4 regions of the Gellertiella sp. DMC107 genome follow, and region 4 is predicted to be linked to each of the others. Evidence: predicted binding sites of a transcription regulator. Region 4 holds the regulator's gene; each other region holds the start of a gene.

Region 1 (4,206 bases), on a different contig from region 4:
TCCTGGATGAGCGGCACGAGCGCCTGCGCCCGCTTCTGGTACTCCGCATCGGAAAACCCGTATTGCGGCAGGATGACGGAGGCCACATCGCCACCCTTGAGGGCGGCGGAAAGGGCGGCCACGCCACCATCTTCCCCGGCTTCTTCGGGCAGGATCAGAACGAGGCGGCAACGGTCTTCTGGTGAGCTCATGGCAATTTTCTCTGGATCGTCGTCCCGAATGGCCGGATACAGCCCTGGACGCCCTCGTGTCTTTATCCGGAATCCGATAGACCTCTCCTGCCAAAGGATCAACTCTCCATGACGCCGGACACCGCCTTTTATCTGACTGCCATCCCCGCCGTTATCCTCGTGGGCCTCACAAAAGGCGGCATGGGCGAGGCCTTGTCCATGATGGGGGTTCCGCTGCTGGCCTTCGTCATTTCACCGGTCAAGGCTGCAGCCATCCTGCTGCCCGTGCTGATCTTCATGGACTGGGTGTCGCTGTTCATCTGGCGAAAGCACGGAAATACCCCCCTGCTTCTGAGCATGCTGCCGGGCGCGATGCTGGGGATCGGCATCGGCTGGGCAACGGCGGCCATGGTTCCGGGAGCGATCCTCCGGCTTCTGATCGGAGCCATGACGGTCCTTTTTGCGCTGCGCTATTTCTATAACCGGCTGCGCGCCGCGCGCGGCACGATCATCGCCGCGAAGCAGCCGAACCGGGCGGCTGCCGGCTTCTGGGGCACGCTGTCCGGCTATACCAGCTTCGTCACCCATGCGGGCGGCCCGCCTTTCCAGATCTATGCCTTGCCACTCGGACTCGATCCCAAGGCGTTCACCGGCACCTCCGTCCGCTTCTTCGCGGTGCTCAATCTGGTCAAACTCGGGGCCTATGCCTCGCTCGGCCAGATCGATACGGAAAATCTCTGGATTTCGCTGACGCTCCTGCCCTTTGCGCCTTTTGCCACCATGGCCGGCGCCTGGATTGTCAAGCGCATGCGCCCGGAAACCTACTATCCTGTCATGTATGGCATGGCGCTTCTGGCGGGCCTGCGCCTCTTCATCAGCGGGCTGCCGGGCTGACCCTCTTAGCACCCGCAAAAGATATCTTTTCGCGCTGCAAAAACTCCGCTAGTCTCGCCTTCCGCCGCGCCTTTTCCCGGGCACGGCGCGGGGGATGAGAGCCAAGGCCATGTCCAGCATCGATCCATTCAGCGCGATTGCCGATCCGCACCGCCGGCTGTTGCTCGAGGAATTGCGGCGCGGTGAAAAGACCGTATCCGTGCTGGCGGAGGGCCTCCCCATCAGCCGCCCGGCGGTTTCCCAACATTTGAAAGCGCTTCTGGACTGCGGGCTGGTAACGGTCCACCAGGAAGGTACGCGGCGCTTCTATGGCATCAACCCGCGCGGCTTCGACCGTTTGATCCTGTGGCTGGACCAGTTCTGGGCAGAACCCTGATTTTGGAGATGAGGTTGCAACACCGCCCTCAAGGCCATCGGCGGGCTTTCGCCCCAGGCGGGGGTATGCCGCCGATGGTTGTGAGAACGACCGGCCGATCCTTGTGCAGATCGATGCCTGCGCCCGGAAGCGCTTGCCGGTTCATGCGGGGCGATTTCCCCGCTGCTTTTGATTGCCTTGGCCTTTAGGCCCTTCGCCTGTGCCGGAACGAACCACGACGGCACGGGCTTTGATGAAGGTTTCTTTCGGTTGCCTAGTCACCCTCCTATGGTGTCAGGCTGTCATCCGCATGACGGTCAGTGCCTGGTCTTCAAGCGCTCCATCTCGTCCTTCAAACGAAGCTTGCGGCGCTTGAGGTCCGAAATGTGCTGATCGTCCGTAGAGGGCGATGTCATGGCGGAATGGAGTTCTCTTTCAAGGGCGACATGCTTCTGTTCAAGCGATTTCAGATGAGCCTCAATGGTCATATGAATGTCCTTCCTCTCTTTATTTGCCCGGGCGAGCCGGGGCTCGTGGTCAACAAAAGGAGTGTGACACGTTTATGAAGCTTTGTCGAAGGCGATTTCTGCCGCAGGCCTAACTTCCCGTTACCGGTATTTGGTGATAGGAGCTTGCTCAAAGCATGGGGATGCGGACAGAATGGTCCGCGAGACTGGAATGGGGATCGAGGAATGGCGGATCAGGATCAGGCGGAAGTCAGGCTGATTGTGGCGCGGCTCCGGCAGGAGCACGAGGACTATGATGCGGCCATCAATGCCATGATCCAGACCGGCTGCGACATGCTGCGCATCCAGCGGATGAAGAAGAAGAAGCTGGCGATCAAGGACAAGATCACCAAGCTCGAAGACCAGATCATCCCCGACATCATTGCCTGACCGCGCCGAGGAGACCGAGATGACCGAAAGACCTCCGGTCGCCATCATCATGGGCAGCCAGTCCGACTGGGAGACCATGAAGAATGCCGCAGATACGCTGGATGCGCTCGACATTGCCTACGAGGCCCGTATCGTGTCGGCACATCGCACGCCGGACCGGTTGGTGCGTTTTGCCAAATCGGCACGGGACGAAGGCTTCAAGGTGGTTATCGCCGGTGCTGGCGGTGCTGCGCACTTGCCCGGCATGTGCGCCTCGATGACCCCCCTGCCCGTTTTCGGCGTTCCCGTGCAATCGAAGGCCCTGTCCGGCCAGGACAGCCTGCTCTCCATCGTGCAGATGCCCGCTGGCATACCGGTTGGCACACTGGCCATCGGCAAGGCGGGTGCAGTCAATGCAGCCCTTCTCGCGGCCGCCGTGCTTGCCCTTTATGACGATGCGCTCGCCGAGCGCCTCGATGAATGGCGCGAGCGTCAGACGGATGCCGTTGCCGAATATCCCATGGACGAAGCCTGATGAAAAACCATACGATCGGCATTATCGGCGGCGGCCAGCTCGGCCGCATGCTGGCGATGGCTGCCGCACGCCTGAATTTCCGCACCGTGATCCTGGAGCCGCAGGCCGACTGCCCGGCCGCCCAGGTGGCCAACAGCCAGATCACCGCCGCCTACGACGATCCCGATGCCCTCGACCGCCTGGCGGAACTGGCCGGCGTCGTAACCTATGAATTCGAGAATGTCCCCGTCTCGGCCGCCGAGCGGCTCGCGGCCCGCCTGCCCGTCTATCCGCCGCCGAAGGCGCTGGAAGTGGCGCAGGACCGCCTGACGGAGAAACGCTTCCTCAATGCCTGCGGCATCCCGACCGCCGATTTCCGGGCCATCGACAGCGATGCGGACCTGAAGGAGGCGCTTGCCGCCTTCGGCCACAAGGGCGTGCTGAAGACCCGTCGCCTCGGCTATGACGGAAAGGGACAGAAGGTCTATCGCGGCCCCGAGGACAGCCCCGAGGGCGGTTATGCTGCGCTGGGCGCGGTGCCTCTCATTCTCGAAAGCTTCGTCCCCTTCGTGCGGGAAATCTCGGTCATCGCGGCGCGCGCGACTGACGGTACGGTCTCCGCCTACGATCCGGCTGAAAACGTGCACCGGAACGGTATTCTCCATACATCCACCCTGCCGGCCGCAATCGGCGCAGACACCGCGGAGGCTGCAAAGCGTGCCGCGGAAAAACTGCTCAACGAGCTTTCCTATGTGGGCGTGGTGGGCATGGAATTCTTCGTGCTGGCCGATGGATCGCTGGTCGCCAACGAAATCGCGCCACGCGTGCATAATTCCGGCCACTGGACGGAGGCTGCCTGCGTCATCTCGCAGTTCGAACAGCATATCCGCGCCATTGCCGGCCTGCCGCTCGGCAATCCGCAGCGTCATTCAGACTGTGTCATGCAGAATCTGATCGGCGACGACATGAACGACGTGCCCAGCTGGCTGAAGCGGGACGATTCCCTCGTCCATCTCTATGGCAAGACCGAGGCGCGGCCGGGCCGCAAGATGGGGCATGTTACCGTACTTTCCGGCCGCAAGACGGCATAAAAGCGCGGGTTCATCCACCGCGCGGGCCGGATTCACGCCCCGAAGCGGTTGACAGAAAAGGGTCAAACAGGTAATTGCCTGCCAACCCAAGGAAGCGGGCACGAGCACGCTTTGAAGTTTCACAGTTCCCGGGCGAATGTCGAGTTCCCCGTCAAACATCGCGGATCAGAAAAATGAAGATCAAGAATTCGCTCAAGTCGCTCAAGGCCCGTCACCGCGACAACCGCATCGTGCGCCGCAAGGGCCGCGTCTACATCATCAACAAGCAGAACCCGCGCTTCAAGGCCCGTCAGGGCTGATTGCGCGG
Region 2 (4,206 bases), on a different contig from region 4:
AATGCCCACGAGGCCGAGGATACTGTACATGCGCCGACGGGCGGCCAGTTCCGCCCAGTGGCGTTCGACGTCGCTGCCCCGGGGGGAAAGCCGCGCGTGGTTTGGCTGGGGATTTGTCATGTCGTTACGCCATTCGCCGGATCGGAAAAAAGCCGGCAGAGCCCTCAGACTCTGCCGGCCAGGGGGGCGGAAGGGGATCAGCCGCCGACGGTTGCCTTGCGGGCTTCGATGATCGGTGCGTAGAAATCCGGGGTCACTTCCGTGAAGGACTGGAAGTCGCCGCCTTCGATAGCCGCGAAGCAGGCCGGATCGGACTTCGGCAGATCGAGCATGAACTGCTTGAACTTGGCCTTCATGTCGTCGTTGAGCGAGGTACGGACGACGAGCGGACCGTTCGGGATCATCGGCGAACGCCACAGCTCGACCAGGTCGTCCATGTTCAGGATGCCCTTGTCGACCATCTTCTTCAGGTTGCCGGAGGTGTAGCCGGTCTTGAACTCGCCCACACCCGAACCGAAGGTGGTGCCGGCATCGAAGGTGCCCTTCAGCACTTCGAGAACCAGATTTTCGTGGCCACCGCCGAAGCCGGTTTCGGCGAAGAATTCCTTCACCGGCATGCCGATGTCCTTCGGCAGCGAAACCAGCGGAACGAGATAGCCGGAGGTGCTGTCCGGATCGGCGAAGCCGAGCTTCTTGCCCTTCAGGTCCTCAAGCTTGGTGATGCCACTGTCCTTGCGGGCGACCATGATGGAGTAATAGCCCTTGGAGCCGTCGGTCTGGACGGTGGTCAGGATCGGCTGCACGGCATCGGCCTTGGCAAGCGCAACCTTGGCATAGCCGGAGGCGCCGAGTTCGGCGAAGTCGAGCGTACCGCCGAGCAGGCCCTGAATGACGCCGTCATAATCGGCAGCCGGGAAGAGCGAGACCTTCTCGACGCCCAGAACGGCCGGAAGCTTTTCCGTGAGGCACTGATGATTGCGCAGACGGTCTGCTTCGTTCTCGCCGCCGATCAGGCCGATGCGGAACTCCTTCAGGTCTTCGGCATGGGCTGCACCCATGAGCGACAGCAGCGCGACCGTGCTGAACAGGATCTTCTTCATGACAATAGTCTCCCTCGTCCGGTCCTTGCCGGAACATTGCGTGGCAGATGAAGTGGGGGCCCTTGACGCGGGCTGACGATCCGGACCGGTTACAGGCCCGCCAGAACCAGTGGCTGGAGGCTGGAGGATGCGGTTTTGCGAGCCGCGACAGCGGGGCGCTCGGGCAGGGCGGTCGAGGTCATCGTTTCGTCCAGTCCGTCTTCGGTTCCGTAGATGGTGGCGACGGCCTGGCCGTCCAGATGCTCCGCCGGGCCGTCGAAGACCACGCGACCATCGGCCATGCCGACGATGCGCTGGCAATAGGCACGGGCGGTATCGAGCGTGTGCAGGTTGACGATAACGGTGATGCCTTCCCGCTCGTTGATGTCGCGCAGCGCATCCATGACGATCTTGGCATTCAGCGGATCGAGCGAGGCGATGGGCTCGTCGGCGAGCAGGACCTTTGGACGCTGCATCAGTGCCCGGGCAATGGCGACACGCTGCTGCTGGCCACCGGAAAGCGTACCGGCGGGCTGCAGGGCCACCTGCTCGATCCCCAGACGCTCCAGCGCTGCAATCGCCTCTATGCGTTCCTCGCGGCTGAAAAGCCCGAGGACATTCATCAAGGTGGAGCGCTCGTTGAGGCGTCCGAGAAGCACGTTGGTCAGCACGTCCAGTCGCGGGACCAGATTGAACTGCTGGAAGATCATGGCGCAGTCCTTCTGCCAGGCGCGCAGGGCGGCGCCCTTCAGTCGGCCGACTTCCAGATCGCCGTAGTGGATCGAACCTGCGGTGGCAGCGGCCAGCCGGTTCAGCATCCGCAGAAGGGTGGACTTGCCCGCCCCCGAGCGCCCGATAATGCCCACCATCTGTCCCTGCGGAATGGTGAGGCTGACATTGTTCACCGCAAGCTTGCGGCCGAACTGGCAGGTCACGTCTCGGAGCTGGAACATGGGTTCATCCCTCTTCTCGGTTCGGGCGGCCGGAAGCGCGCCCTTCATTCGTCTGATCATTGACATACAGGAGCTTCATGAAGGCTGGATGTCAGTTCGAAGGCGGTTTTGTTGCAGTATGAAAGTTATACATTAACTGTAACAATTGCCTGTTAGGCGCTGTATTTGCAGATGAAATCCGCAGCGCTTAAGGTACGAAAATCCGGAAGTGCTGAACGGAGCCTGTCATGGTCCCAATCCCACCAGGCAAGCTGGATGAAGGCTTCTGCAGTCTTTCTGTCAAAGCGCTCGCGGATGGTGCGGGCCGGGACGCCGCCGACGATCGTGTAGGGTTCCACATCTTTCGAGACGACGGCGCCCGCGCCAATCACGGCTCCGTCGCCGACGGTCACGCCGGGCAGCACCGTTGCGCCATGGCCAATCCAGACATCATGTCCGATGATCACACGGTTATCGCGTCGCCAGGCAAAGAAGTCCGTCTCGTTCTGCTCTTCGGTCCAGTAATCACCTGCCCTGTAGGTGAAGTGATGAAGCGTTGGCCGCCAGGTCGGGTGGTTGGTGGCATTCAGGCGAACCGACGATGCGATATTGGCGAACTTGCCGATAGTGGCACACCAGACCGAACCATCCTGCATGATGTAGGAATAATCGCCGATCTCCGTCTCGCTGATGCGGCAGCGGTCTGCCACTTCGGTGTAACGACCGAGCTTGACGTCGTGCAGTTCGGCGGTCGGATGAATGAGGGGTGTTTCGCTCAGCTTGGTCATGCGGCCATTTCCCGGACTGAAAAGGTCGACACATCGAGGATCTCGTCGGCGACGGCATCGCGCACTTCCTCATCATGGAAAATGCCGAGCAGGGCTGTACCGGTCTGCTTTTTCTCGCGTATCATCTCCACCACCACTTGCCGGTTACGGGCGTCGAGCGAGGCGGTCGGCTCATCGAGGAGCAGGACTCTGTGATCGGTGATGAAACCTCGGGCGATGTTCACGCGCTGCTGCTCGCCGCCGGAGAAAGTCGCGGGCGGGAGGCTCCAGAGCGTTTCCGGCAGGTTCAGGCGCGCCAGAAGACAGGCGGCCGTTGCTCGGGCCTCATGGACGTGAGTGCCACGGGCAACCAGCGGTTCGGCAACGACATCCAGCGCACTGACGCGGGGGACTACACGCAGGAATTGGCTGACATATCCGAGGGTTTCACGGCGTACTTCAAGCACGGTGCGAGGATCGGCCGTCGCAAGATCGACCGGTTCGCCGCGATGCAGAACGCGGATTTCGCCGCTATCGACGCCGTAATTGCCGTAGAGCATCTTGAGGATAGAGCTCTTTCCGACGCCCGAGGGGCCGCCGAGAACGACGCAGCGACCGGAGGGCACGGAGAAGGAGACATTGCGCACCACATCCAGCCGGATGCCGTCGCGCAGATGCATGGTGAAGCTTTTCGCCACGCGGGAGACTTCGAGGGGATGGGTCATCACATCAGACCTGCAGGATCGAGGAAACGAGAAGCTGGGTGTAGGGCTCGCGCGGATCGTCCAGCACACGGTCGGTGAGACCCTGCTCGATCACGTGGCCGTCCTTCATCACCATCATCCGGTGTGACAGCAGCCGGGCGACCGCAAGGTCATGGGTGACGACGATGGCCGACAGGCCGAGATCGTGCACGAGGCCGCGAACGAGATCGAGGAGGCGGGCCTGCACCGAGACATCGAGGCCGCCGGTCGGCTCGTCCATGAAGACGAGGCGCGGACCGGTGATGAGGTTGCGAGCGATCTGCAGGCGCTGGCGCATGCCGCCGGAGAAGGCGCGCGGCTGGTCATCGATGCGGCTCGGCGAGATTTCCACCCGGGACAGCCAGTCGGAGGCGGCCTCGCGGATCTCGGCATAATGGCGATGCCCGATGGCCATCAGCCGTTCGCCCACATTGGCACCGGCCGATACCGTCATGCGCAGCCCGTCTGCCGGGTTCTGGTGCACGAAGCCCCAGTCGGTGCGCATGAGGAAGCGCCGTTCGGCCTCGGTCAGATGCGAAAGCTCCCGGTAGGCCCCGTCGCGCATGTGGTATTCGACAGAACCGGAGGTCGCTTCGAGCCGGGTCGAGAGGCAGGAAAGCAGGGTGGTCTTGCCGGAGCCGGATTCCCCGACGATGGCGAGCACTTCGCCCGGCCATAGATCGAA
Region 3 (4,206 bases), 420 kb from region 4:
TCGCCCTCGACCTCCAGGCTCGAACGATCGAGGCGGCGCAGGATGTCCTCGCGGCTTTCGCGGCCGCGGGCGGCGAGGCGTTCGGCGAGCACTTCGGGCCGGGCCGTGATGTTCAGCACCTTCAGCCGCGGAAAGGCCGCGCGGAAATGCGGAAGCGCCGAGCGCGAGCCATTGGCGATGACGAGCAGGCCCGCCTCCACCTGTTCCCTGGCCTCGGCCGGAATGCCGTAGGACAGCCCATGCGCCCGCCAGAAACAGGCAAAGGCGCCCGTCTGCCGGAGCCGTTCGAATTCCTCTTCCGTGACGGGCCGGTGGTCCTCGCCGCCCGCCTCTGCCGGTCTTGTGATCACCCGGCGCACGATGCGGACCGTTTCGGTCCCCGCGAAATGGCGGCGGACCGCATCGATCAGCGTGTCCTTGCCGGCCCCGCTCGGGCCGACCACGGCCACGAGCAGGCCGGCGGGGGAAGCCGGAGAAGAGCCGTCCATCACGCCACCCGCTTGCCCTGACGCCAGACGGAGCGCACGACGGGCACGTCGTCATGCCGCTCGACGCGGACGAGATCGGCGCGGAGCCCCGGCGCGATCCGGCCCCGGTCATGGAGATGGGCCGTGCGGGCGGGCGTCGCCGACACCAGCGAGATCGCCTTCGGCAGGTCGAGGCCCTCCACGGTATCTGCCAGAATGAAAGGCGCATGCAGCAGGCTGAGCGGCACATAGTCGGAGGACAGCACGTCGAGGAGACCAAGGGCGGCGAGATCGCTCGCGGCGATATTGCCGGAATGGGAGCCGCCCCGCACCACGTTCGGCGCGCCCATCAGCACGCTCATGCCCGCCTCGTGGGAGGCGCGGGCAGCCTCGATGCTGGTCGGGAATTCGGCCAATCGCGTGCCGTAGGAAACCGCCTCTTCCACATGGTCGAGCGTCGCATCGTCATGGCTCGCCAGCGCAATGCCCCGCTCCCGGCAGAAGGCGGCGAGCGCTTCGCGATGCGGCCGGGCGAACCGGTCGGAGGCCTCAAGCCGGCGCTTGACGTAATCGGCAAAGGCCTCGTCCGAAAGGCCCTTCGAGGTCTTGTAGTAGAAAATATACTGGTCCATCGTCTGGAACTGGCGCTGACCGGGCGCATGATCCATCAGCGAGACGAGGCGCACATTCGGGTCGGCCGCGAAATCCTCCACATGCTCGAGCACGTCTGAAGTCGAGACCTCGCAGCGCAGGTGCAGCAGGTGCTCGGCCCGCAGCCGCCCCTCGGCGGAAGCCTTCTGGATCGCATCCGCCATCTCCCGCATCTCGCCCTTCTGGAAGCCGGAATCGAGTTCCGCGCCCATGCGCAGGCAATCGAAGACCGTGGTGATGCCGGACGAGGCCACCTGTGCATCATGGGCCTGAATGGCGGCAGTCTTGTTCCAGCGAAGCCCGGCGCGCGGCGCATAGTGGATTTCCAGATGGTCCGTATGGAGCTCGACGAGGCCGGGGATCAGGTAATCGCCCTCCATGTCCTCGCCGGTCGCGGTGGATGTCTCGGAAATGTCGGCAATCTTCCCGTCGCGGATCAGCACCGATCCGGAAAGGATCGCGTCTTCCAGCACGATGCGGGCATTCTTCAGAACGGATTCCTGGGTCATTGAAAATCTCTTGTTGGATCAGGCAAGCGGGCAAAGCGCCCGAACGGTGAAATCGGCGCCACTTTCCGGCTCGTCGAAAAGGGCAAGGTGGGAAACGGTAAGCGGCTTGCCGATGAAGGCGCGGAAATGCCGCTTCAGGGCCTTATAGACATCCTCCTGCCGCTCGACCGGCACGGGTCCGGTCAGGCTCATGTGGAACTGGAACTGGTCGAAGACATAAGGATAGCCCCACTGGTCGAGCAGTTCCCGCTCGCGCGGCGAGAGGCGCTCCGGCCGGCGGCGGGCATAGTCGGCCTCGGAAAGCGGCGCACGAAACGGCTCGAAATCCGTCACCACAGCGCCGGCAAAGGTGGCGAGTGCTGCGCTCGGCTCGTCCTCGATCAGCGCGAAGAAGGGGCCGATGGCGGCCAGCGCAAGGGTGATCTCGAAAGCCTTGTGCTCGCCGGCAAATGTCTCGACGGCGGTTTCCAGTTCCGCGCTCGTCCGTCCCTCCGCCAGGCGGAAGGGCGCCTTGATCGTCGCGTGAAACCCGTAGCGACGCGGATCGGCGGTGATCGCCTTCCAGAAATCCGGCTCCAGCCCTGTCTCCGCGGGCGGATCCGTGAGCGCCGGACCGCCGAAGGCATCGCGGCCGAGCCATCTGACGGCAGCGCGCGTCAGGGGATGATCGGCGGGCGGAGCGACATAGAGGGCGTGGCGCAAGATGATCTTCCTTCCGGTGGAAGAGGGCGATTCGAACGGTTGTGAGTCTACATCGCTTTGGCGGAAGAAAATGACAGATTGATAACGACTGGGGACGATCCACCACTCTGGCCATTACTTATGGCGTTATGACTTGGTGTGTTCACCGTGCTTCTTAGACTTGCTTTTGGGCTCGAATAGATAGAGGCCTACCAAAGTCCAGAAACCGAAGACAGATGCGGTTGTCGTGGTGACGACCGCAATGAAAGGGCCATCGTTCATTCCTGTTCTGCCGGAGCTTACCACGCAGAGCTGAAGAATGGGAAAAAGTATGAGAAATGCGGCCCAGCACAAGGTGATAATGAAAGATCGATCTGCGTAGATTATACGCTCGCCCATGTCCTGTGCTCGTTCGCGACGGTCAAGATCATCCAGATCATCGATCGGATGCTTGAATATTGCTCCGTCTTCTTCTTGGCCATAGGGGTCTCTGTCAAGCCGAAGATTTTTGTCGTATTTGCTTTTTGGCGGATTCTTACGCCACAGGCGCAACCCCATTTTTCGCAGCCCTTATATCGTCAAAAGTTATTTCAGTACCCTTGGGCACAACATATTTTTCGCGTTCTGCTATTTCGCGCCAAGGTGTACCCGGCGCATGAGTCAGATTGGATAGATCGGCTCCCGAAAAATGGCCGAATCTTTCCCAAATTGCTTTCACGACTTTTTCCGATGTTTCATCAAGTTCGACAGGCTGTCCGCCCGACCAAAAGTCTATTTTGCTTTTGATAGGCTGGCTCTTCCAGATCTTGAGCCGATGATAAAGGCGGCTGAAGACCGGGCCATAGGGCCATACTTCAGGATTGCAATCCACAAGTGGTTCGCGATATCGACGGATTGAAAATTCGTGGGCCAGATACACCAGCTTTTGTATCTGCATATGGGTAAGACCCGCCTCCCCGGCGAGCTCGATGAACCGGTCAGCGATGTATTCCAGCTGATATGCCATCGTTTACTCCACCGTGAATCTGAAAGGCGGCTGGGAGGCCGCCTGTCGAAATTTCTAATATACAGTATCGGATCCGCTGCGGCTATTCAAGAGCAGCCTGCGATGTTGCCTCAATGGGCGGCGGACATGTCGCCCAGCACGTCCTTGGAGGCGACGGTGGAATCGGCGTTCAGCTTGTAGACCATCGGCACGCCCGTCGCGAGGTTGACGGAGAGGATCTGCTCGCGGTCGAGCCGGTCGAGCACCATCAGCAGCGAACGCAGCGAATTGCCATGCGCGGCCACCAGCACCTTTTCGCCGCGCAGCACGCGGGGCAGGATCTCGGTCATGTAATAGGGCCAGACGCGGGCGCCCGTATCCTTCAGGCTTTCCCCGCCCGGCGGCGGCACGTCATAGGAGCGGCGCCAGATATGCACCTGCTCCTCGCCCCATTTGGCGCGGGCATCGTCCTTGTTGAGGCCGGAGAGGTCGCCATAGTCGCGCTCGTTCAGCGCCTCGTTGCGGATCGTTTCGAGGTTCGGCTGGCCGATATTGTCGAGCACGATCTGGCAGGTCTTCTGGGCGCGCGACAGCGTGGAGGTGAAGGCGATGTCGAACTTCATGCCGTAATCGGCGAGCGCCTTGCCGCCGGCATTGGCTTCCTGAACCCCGAGCGGCGTCAGGTCCGGATCGCGCCAGCCGGTGAAGAGGTTCTTGAGGTTCCATTCGCTCTGCCCGTGACGGACAAGCACCAGAGTACCGCTCATTCGAAAATCTCCCTGATAGAGGATGTCATGCGTTGGAAAGCCCGAGCACGTCGAGCATGGAATAGAAGCCGGGCTTGCGGTCCATGCCCCAGAGGGCGGCGGTGACCGCGCCGCGCGCGAAGATCGAGCGGTCGCCGGCGCTGTGG
Region 4 (4,206 bases):
GGCGCCGGAATTGGTGAAGAAGACCTTGTCCGCGAAAGTAACCTTCATGAGGCGTTCGCCGAGCGCCTCCTGGCCGGGTACTTCGTAGAGGTTGGAGAGATGCCAGACCTTGCCGGCCTGCTCCGTCAGGGCCTTGATGAGGTGCGGATGGGCGTGACCCAGCGAATTCACCGCAACGCCGGCTGCAAAATCCAGATATCGCTCGCCGCTTTCCGTGGTCAGCCAGACGCCTTCGCCATGGGTAAAGCGCAGCGGCGTGCGGTTATACGTGTTGTAGAGCGGCGCGGCAGCGGCCATGACCCACCTCGTATCTCAAGAAAAGCAGCTTCGACAGGGACCACGGATGCAGGCCCGGAAAAATCAAAATGCCGCCTTTCGGCGGCGGCGCACTATCCCCATTTCGCACTGCAATGTCAACAAAACCGGTGCATTTCGCCGCGCGTTCCGCCCGAACGACCTGGCGTTACGAGAGGCAGGCGAAGCGAAGCGCGGGCGGGAAGCAAGTTGGGGAAAAGTCGAAAATCGAATCATGATGATTCCAGCGACTCTTGTCACGGAGTCAGCCTCACACTAGGTTAAATCTCAATTACTAGACTGCATGCGGCGGAACTAGTCACGACAATGGTGAGGCGTTTTGGCGCCGGGCAACACCCGGCGCTGGGTGACGGATTCTTTCCATCACAGGCGCGACAGCGGAGAATGTGCATGAACTGGACAGACGAGCGCGTTGAGAAACTCAAGAAGTTGTGGTCCGAAGGCCTGAGCGCCAGCCAGATCGCGGCCCAGCTGGGCGGCGTCAGCCGTAACGCTGTCATCGGCAAAGTGCATCGTCTCAGCCTGCCCGGACGGGCCAAGGCCGGCGGAACCGCACCTGCAACCGCAGCGCGCACGCCCAAGCGGACGACTTCTGCACCGCGCGCGCCGAATTATGCGGCCCGCGCCACGACCCGCACGGTTACCCGTACCCAGGGCGCCACCGTCGTGCGCGAGGAGATCGAGGTCGACACCGTCGAGGAAATGCAGTTCGTACCGGCGAGCAACGTGGTCGTGCCGATCTCGCGCCGCCTCGAACTGACCCAGCTGACCGAACGCACCTGCAAGTGGCCGGTCGGCGATCCGCTGAAGGACGATTTCCACTTCTGCGGCAATGACAGCCCGGACAGCTCCCCCTACTGCAACTACCATCAGAAGCTGGCCTATCAGCCGGTTTCGGACCGCCGCCGCGCCGCGCGCTGAGCGGGTTCGAGGATTGACGAAAAAACCCCGGTTCGCTGAACCGGGGTTTTTTCACGCCTGTCTCCGGCGGGCTTCGTCTCGCATCAGCCCTCGATCGAATAACCGGCGCCACGCACGGTGCGGATCACATCCGACATGCCGGGCAGGTTCACCGCCTTGCGCAGGCGGCCGATATGGACGTCGACGGTGCGTTCGTCCACGTAGATATCGTGACCCCAGACGCCATCGAGCAGCTGCGAGCGGGAGAAGACGCGGGCGGGCGAGGACATCAGGAATTCCAGCAGCTTGAATTCCGTCGGCCCAAGCCGCACCTCGCGGCCCTTGCGATGGACGCGGTGGGTTTCGCGGTCGAGTTCCAGCTCGCCGCAGCGCAGGACGCTGGCGAGAACCTCGGGCTTGGCACGGCGCAGCATCGCCTTGACGCGAGCCATGAGCTCCGGCGTGGAGAAGGGCTTCACCACATAGTCGTCGGCGCCGGTCGAAAGGCCGCGCACGCGCTCGTTCTCCTCGCCGCGCGCGGTCAGCATTATGATCGGCAGGCGCTCGGTTTCGGGGCGCTGGCGCAGCCGGCGGCAGAGCTCGATGCCGGAAACACCCGGCAGCATCCAGTCGAGAATGAGAAGATCAGGCACGCGCTCCTTCAGCCGGGTCTCGGCTTCATCGCCACGCATGATGGCATCCACCTCGAAACCTTCGGATTCGAGATTGTAGCGGAGGAGTTCGGAGATGGCCTCCTCGTCCTCGACAATGGCTACCCTTGGGGTCATGGCATCTATCCTTGCGGGCACTTATTCGGAAACGGCAGAGGTGACGGTGTTGGCAGTATCGTCCTTGGGACGCTCGCCCTCCGGCTGCGCGCCGGTTGCCATGTAGTAGATCGTCTCGGCGATGTTCGTGGCATGGTCGCCGATGCGCTCGATGTTCTTGGCGCAGAAGAGAAGATGGGTGCAGGGGGTGATGTTGCGCGGATCTTCCATCATGTAGGTCAAGAGCTCGCGGAAGATCGAGGTATACATGGCGTCGATTTCCTCGTCGCGCTCGCGGATCGACTTCGCCTTCTCAGCGGAGCGGGTCGTATAGACGTCCAGCACTTCCTTCAGCTGCATCAAGGCGAGCTCGGAAAGGTGCTCGAGGCCGCGGGCGAGCTTTCGCGGCACGCCCTGCGCCTGGACGGCAATCACCCGCTTGGCGGTGTTCTTGCCGAGATCGCCCACGCGCTCCAGATCGGCAGCGATGCGGATCGAGCCCATGATTTCGCGAAGATCGGCCGCCACAGGCTGGCGGCGGGCGATGATGATGACAGCCTTGTCGCCCACTTCCCGTTCCGCGGCATCGAGCACGGCATCGTCGGAAATCACCTTCTGGGCGAGCGCCGTGTCGGAGTTGACCAGCGCCTGGACCGCCTCGGAGACCATCTGTTCGGCCAGACCGCCCATCTCGGAAATGCGGCGCGCCAGAAATTTCAGTTCTTCGTCAAAGGCGGAGTAAATGTGGTTGGAAGCCATAAGCCTGTTCCTTGTTCAGCATTCGGACGGGGACGGAGGCAAGGTGGCCTCAGCCGAAGCGGCCCATGATGTAATCCTGAGTGCGGCTCTCGTCCGGATTGGTGAAGATCTTGTCCGTATCGTTCTCCTCGACGAGGTTGCCGAGGTGGAACATGGCCGTGCGCTGGGAGACGCGCGCGGCCTGCTGCATCGAATGGGTGACGATGACGATGGTGAAGTTGGACCGCAGCTCGTGGATCAATTCCTCGACCTTGGCGGTGGCGATGGGATCGAGCGCCGAGCAGGGCTCGTCCATCAGGATGACTTCCGGCGAAACGGCCACCGCACGGGCAATGCAGAGGCGCTGCTGCTGACCGCCGGAAAGGCCCGTGCCGGCTTCGTGCAGGCGATCCTTCACCTCGTTCCAGAGACCGGCCTTGATCAGGCTCGTCTCGACGATCTGATCGAGATCGGCCTTGTTGCGGGCGAGGCCGTGGATCTTCGGGCCGTAGGCGACATTTTCGTAGATCGACTTCGGGAAGGGATTGGGCTTCTGGAACACCATGCCGACGCGGGCGCGGAGTTCCACCACGTCGATCGACGGATCGTAGATATCCTGGCCATCCAGCGTGATCTGGCCGGTGACCCGGCAATTGTCGATCGTGTCGTTCATGCGGTTCAGCGACCGCAGGAAGGTGGACTTGCCGCAACCGGACGGGCCGATGAGAGCGGTCACCGTCTTTTCGCGGATCGGAAGGCTGACATCGAACAGTGCCTGCTTGGGCCCGTAAAACACGGACACCTTGTTGCCTATCATCTTGTAGACCGGTTCGTTCATCGTCTGGGCCTGTCTGGGTTCGAGAGTGGTTTCTGCCATCATGTTCATGGAACGTTTTTCCTTACCAGCGGCGTTCGAAGCGGCGACGCAGCAGAATGGCGCCGAGATTCATGAGGATGAGGAAGGTGAGAAGCACGATGATCGCGCCCGAGGTGCGCTCGGTGAAGGCGCGTTCGGCTTCGTTGGCCCACATGTAGATCTGCACCGGAAGGGCGGTCGAAGGTTCGAGCGGGGTGGCGGGGAAATCCGCCACGAAGGCCACCATGCCGATCAGCAGCAGCGGTGCAGTTTCACCGAGCGCATGGGCCAGACCGATGATGGTGCCGGTGAGGATGCCGGGCATGGCCAGCGGCAGCACGTGATGGAAGATGGTCTGCATCTTCGAGGCGCCGAGGCCGAGCGCTGCGGCGCGGATCGACGGCGGCACGGCCTTCAGCGAGGCGCGGGTGGCGATGATGATGGTCGGAAGCGTCATCAGCGTCAGCACCAGGCCGCCCACCAGGGCCGCAGAGCGCGGCATGCCGGCAAAATTGATGAAGATCGACAGGCCGAGGAGACCGTAGACGATGGACGGCACCGCCGCGAGATTGTTGATGTTGACCTCGATCAGATCGGTCAGGCGGTTCTTCGGCGCAAATTCCTCAAGAT

The links. The regulator PhoB, encoded in region 4, activates phosphate uptake and scavenging genes when phosphate is short. The targets are predictions, from matches to a motif close to TGTCATNNANCTGTCAT.
Region 1: ACT54B_RS04285 (YdcH family protein) is a predicted target of PhoB. The motif match lies at 1,971-1,987, and genes of this name have one in related genera.
Region 2: phnC (phosphonate ABC transporter ATP-binding protein) is a predicted target of PhoB. The motif match lies at 2,110-2,126, and genes of this name have one in related genera.
Region 3: ACT54B_RS06195 (DUF1045 domain-containing protein) is a predicted target of PhoB. The motif match lies at 2,400-2,416, and genes of this name have one in related genera.

Annotation. Positions count from the first base shown of each region.
Region 1 covers NZ_JBQUZZ010000001.1:907,956-912,161, forward strand. Annotated here, with positions in the region: gene ACT54B_RS04270 (thiamine phosphate synthase) at 1-191, opposite strand, end outside; gene ACT54B_RS04275 (sulfite exporter TauE/SafE family protein) at 300-1,064, shown strand; gene ACT54B_RS04280 (ArsR/SmtB family transcription factor) at 1,174-1,440, shown strand; gene ACT54B_RS04285 (YdcH family protein) at 1,737-1,907, opposite strand; gene ACT54B_RS04290 (YdcH family protein) at 2,112-2,315, shown strand; gene purE (5-(carboxyamino)imidazole ribonucleotide mutase) at 2,335-2,829, shown strand; gene ACT54B_RS04300 (5-(carboxyamino)imidazole ribonucleotide synthase) at 2,829-3,899, shown strand; gene ykgO (type B 50S ribosomal protein L36) at 4,073-4,198, shown strand.
Region 2 covers NZ_JBQUZZ010000003.1:142,779-146,984, forward strand. Annotated here, with positions in the region: gene phnE (phosphonate ABC transporter, permease protein PhnE) at 1-120, opposite strand, end outside; gene phnD (phosphonate ABC transporter substrate-binding protein) at 198-1,100, opposite strand; gene phnC (phosphonate ABC transporter ATP-binding protein) at 1,190-2,032, opposite strand; gene ACT54B_RS11460 (DapH/DapD/GlmU-related protein) at 2,185-2,799, opposite strand; gene phnL (phosphonate C-P lyase system protein PhnL) at 2,796-3,503, opposite strand; gene phnK (phosphonate C-P lyase system protein PhnK) at 3,508-4,206, opposite strand, start outside.
Region 3 covers NZ_JBQUZZ010000002.1:152,167-156,372, forward strand. Annotated here, with positions in the region: gene phnN (phosphonate metabolism protein/1,5-bisphosphokinase (PRPP-forming) PhnN) at 1-488, opposite strand, end outside; gene ACT54B_RS06190 (alpha-D-ribose 1-methylphosphonate 5-triphosphate diphosphatase) at 488-1,627, opposite strand; gene ACT54B_RS06195 (DUF1045 domain-containing protein) at 1,646-2,329, opposite strand; gene ACT54B_RS06200 (hypothetical protein) at 2,456-2,866, opposite strand; gene ACT54B_RS06205 (Panacea domain-containing protein) at 2,844-3,314, opposite strand; gene ACT54B_RS06210 (2,3-bisphosphoglycerate-dependent phosphoglycerate mutase) at 3,425-4,060, opposite strand; gene dapB (4-hydroxy-tetrahydrodipicolinate reductase) at 4,086-4,206, opposite strand, start outside.
Region 4 covers NZ_JBQUZZ010000002.1:574,371-578,576, reverse strand. Annotated here, with positions in the region: gene ACT54B_RS08285 (acetylornithine transaminase) at 1-297, opposite strand, end outside; gene ACT54B_RS08280 (GcrA family cell cycle regulator) at 706-1,236, shown strand; gene phoB (phosphate regulon transcriptional regulator PhoB) at 1,320-2,003, opposite strand; gene phoU (phosphate signaling complex protein PhoU) at 2,025-2,741, opposite strand; gene pstB (phosphate ABC transporter ATP-binding protein PstB) at 2,791-3,606, opposite strand; gene pstA (phosphate ABC transporter permease PstA) at 3,620-4,206, opposite strand, start outside.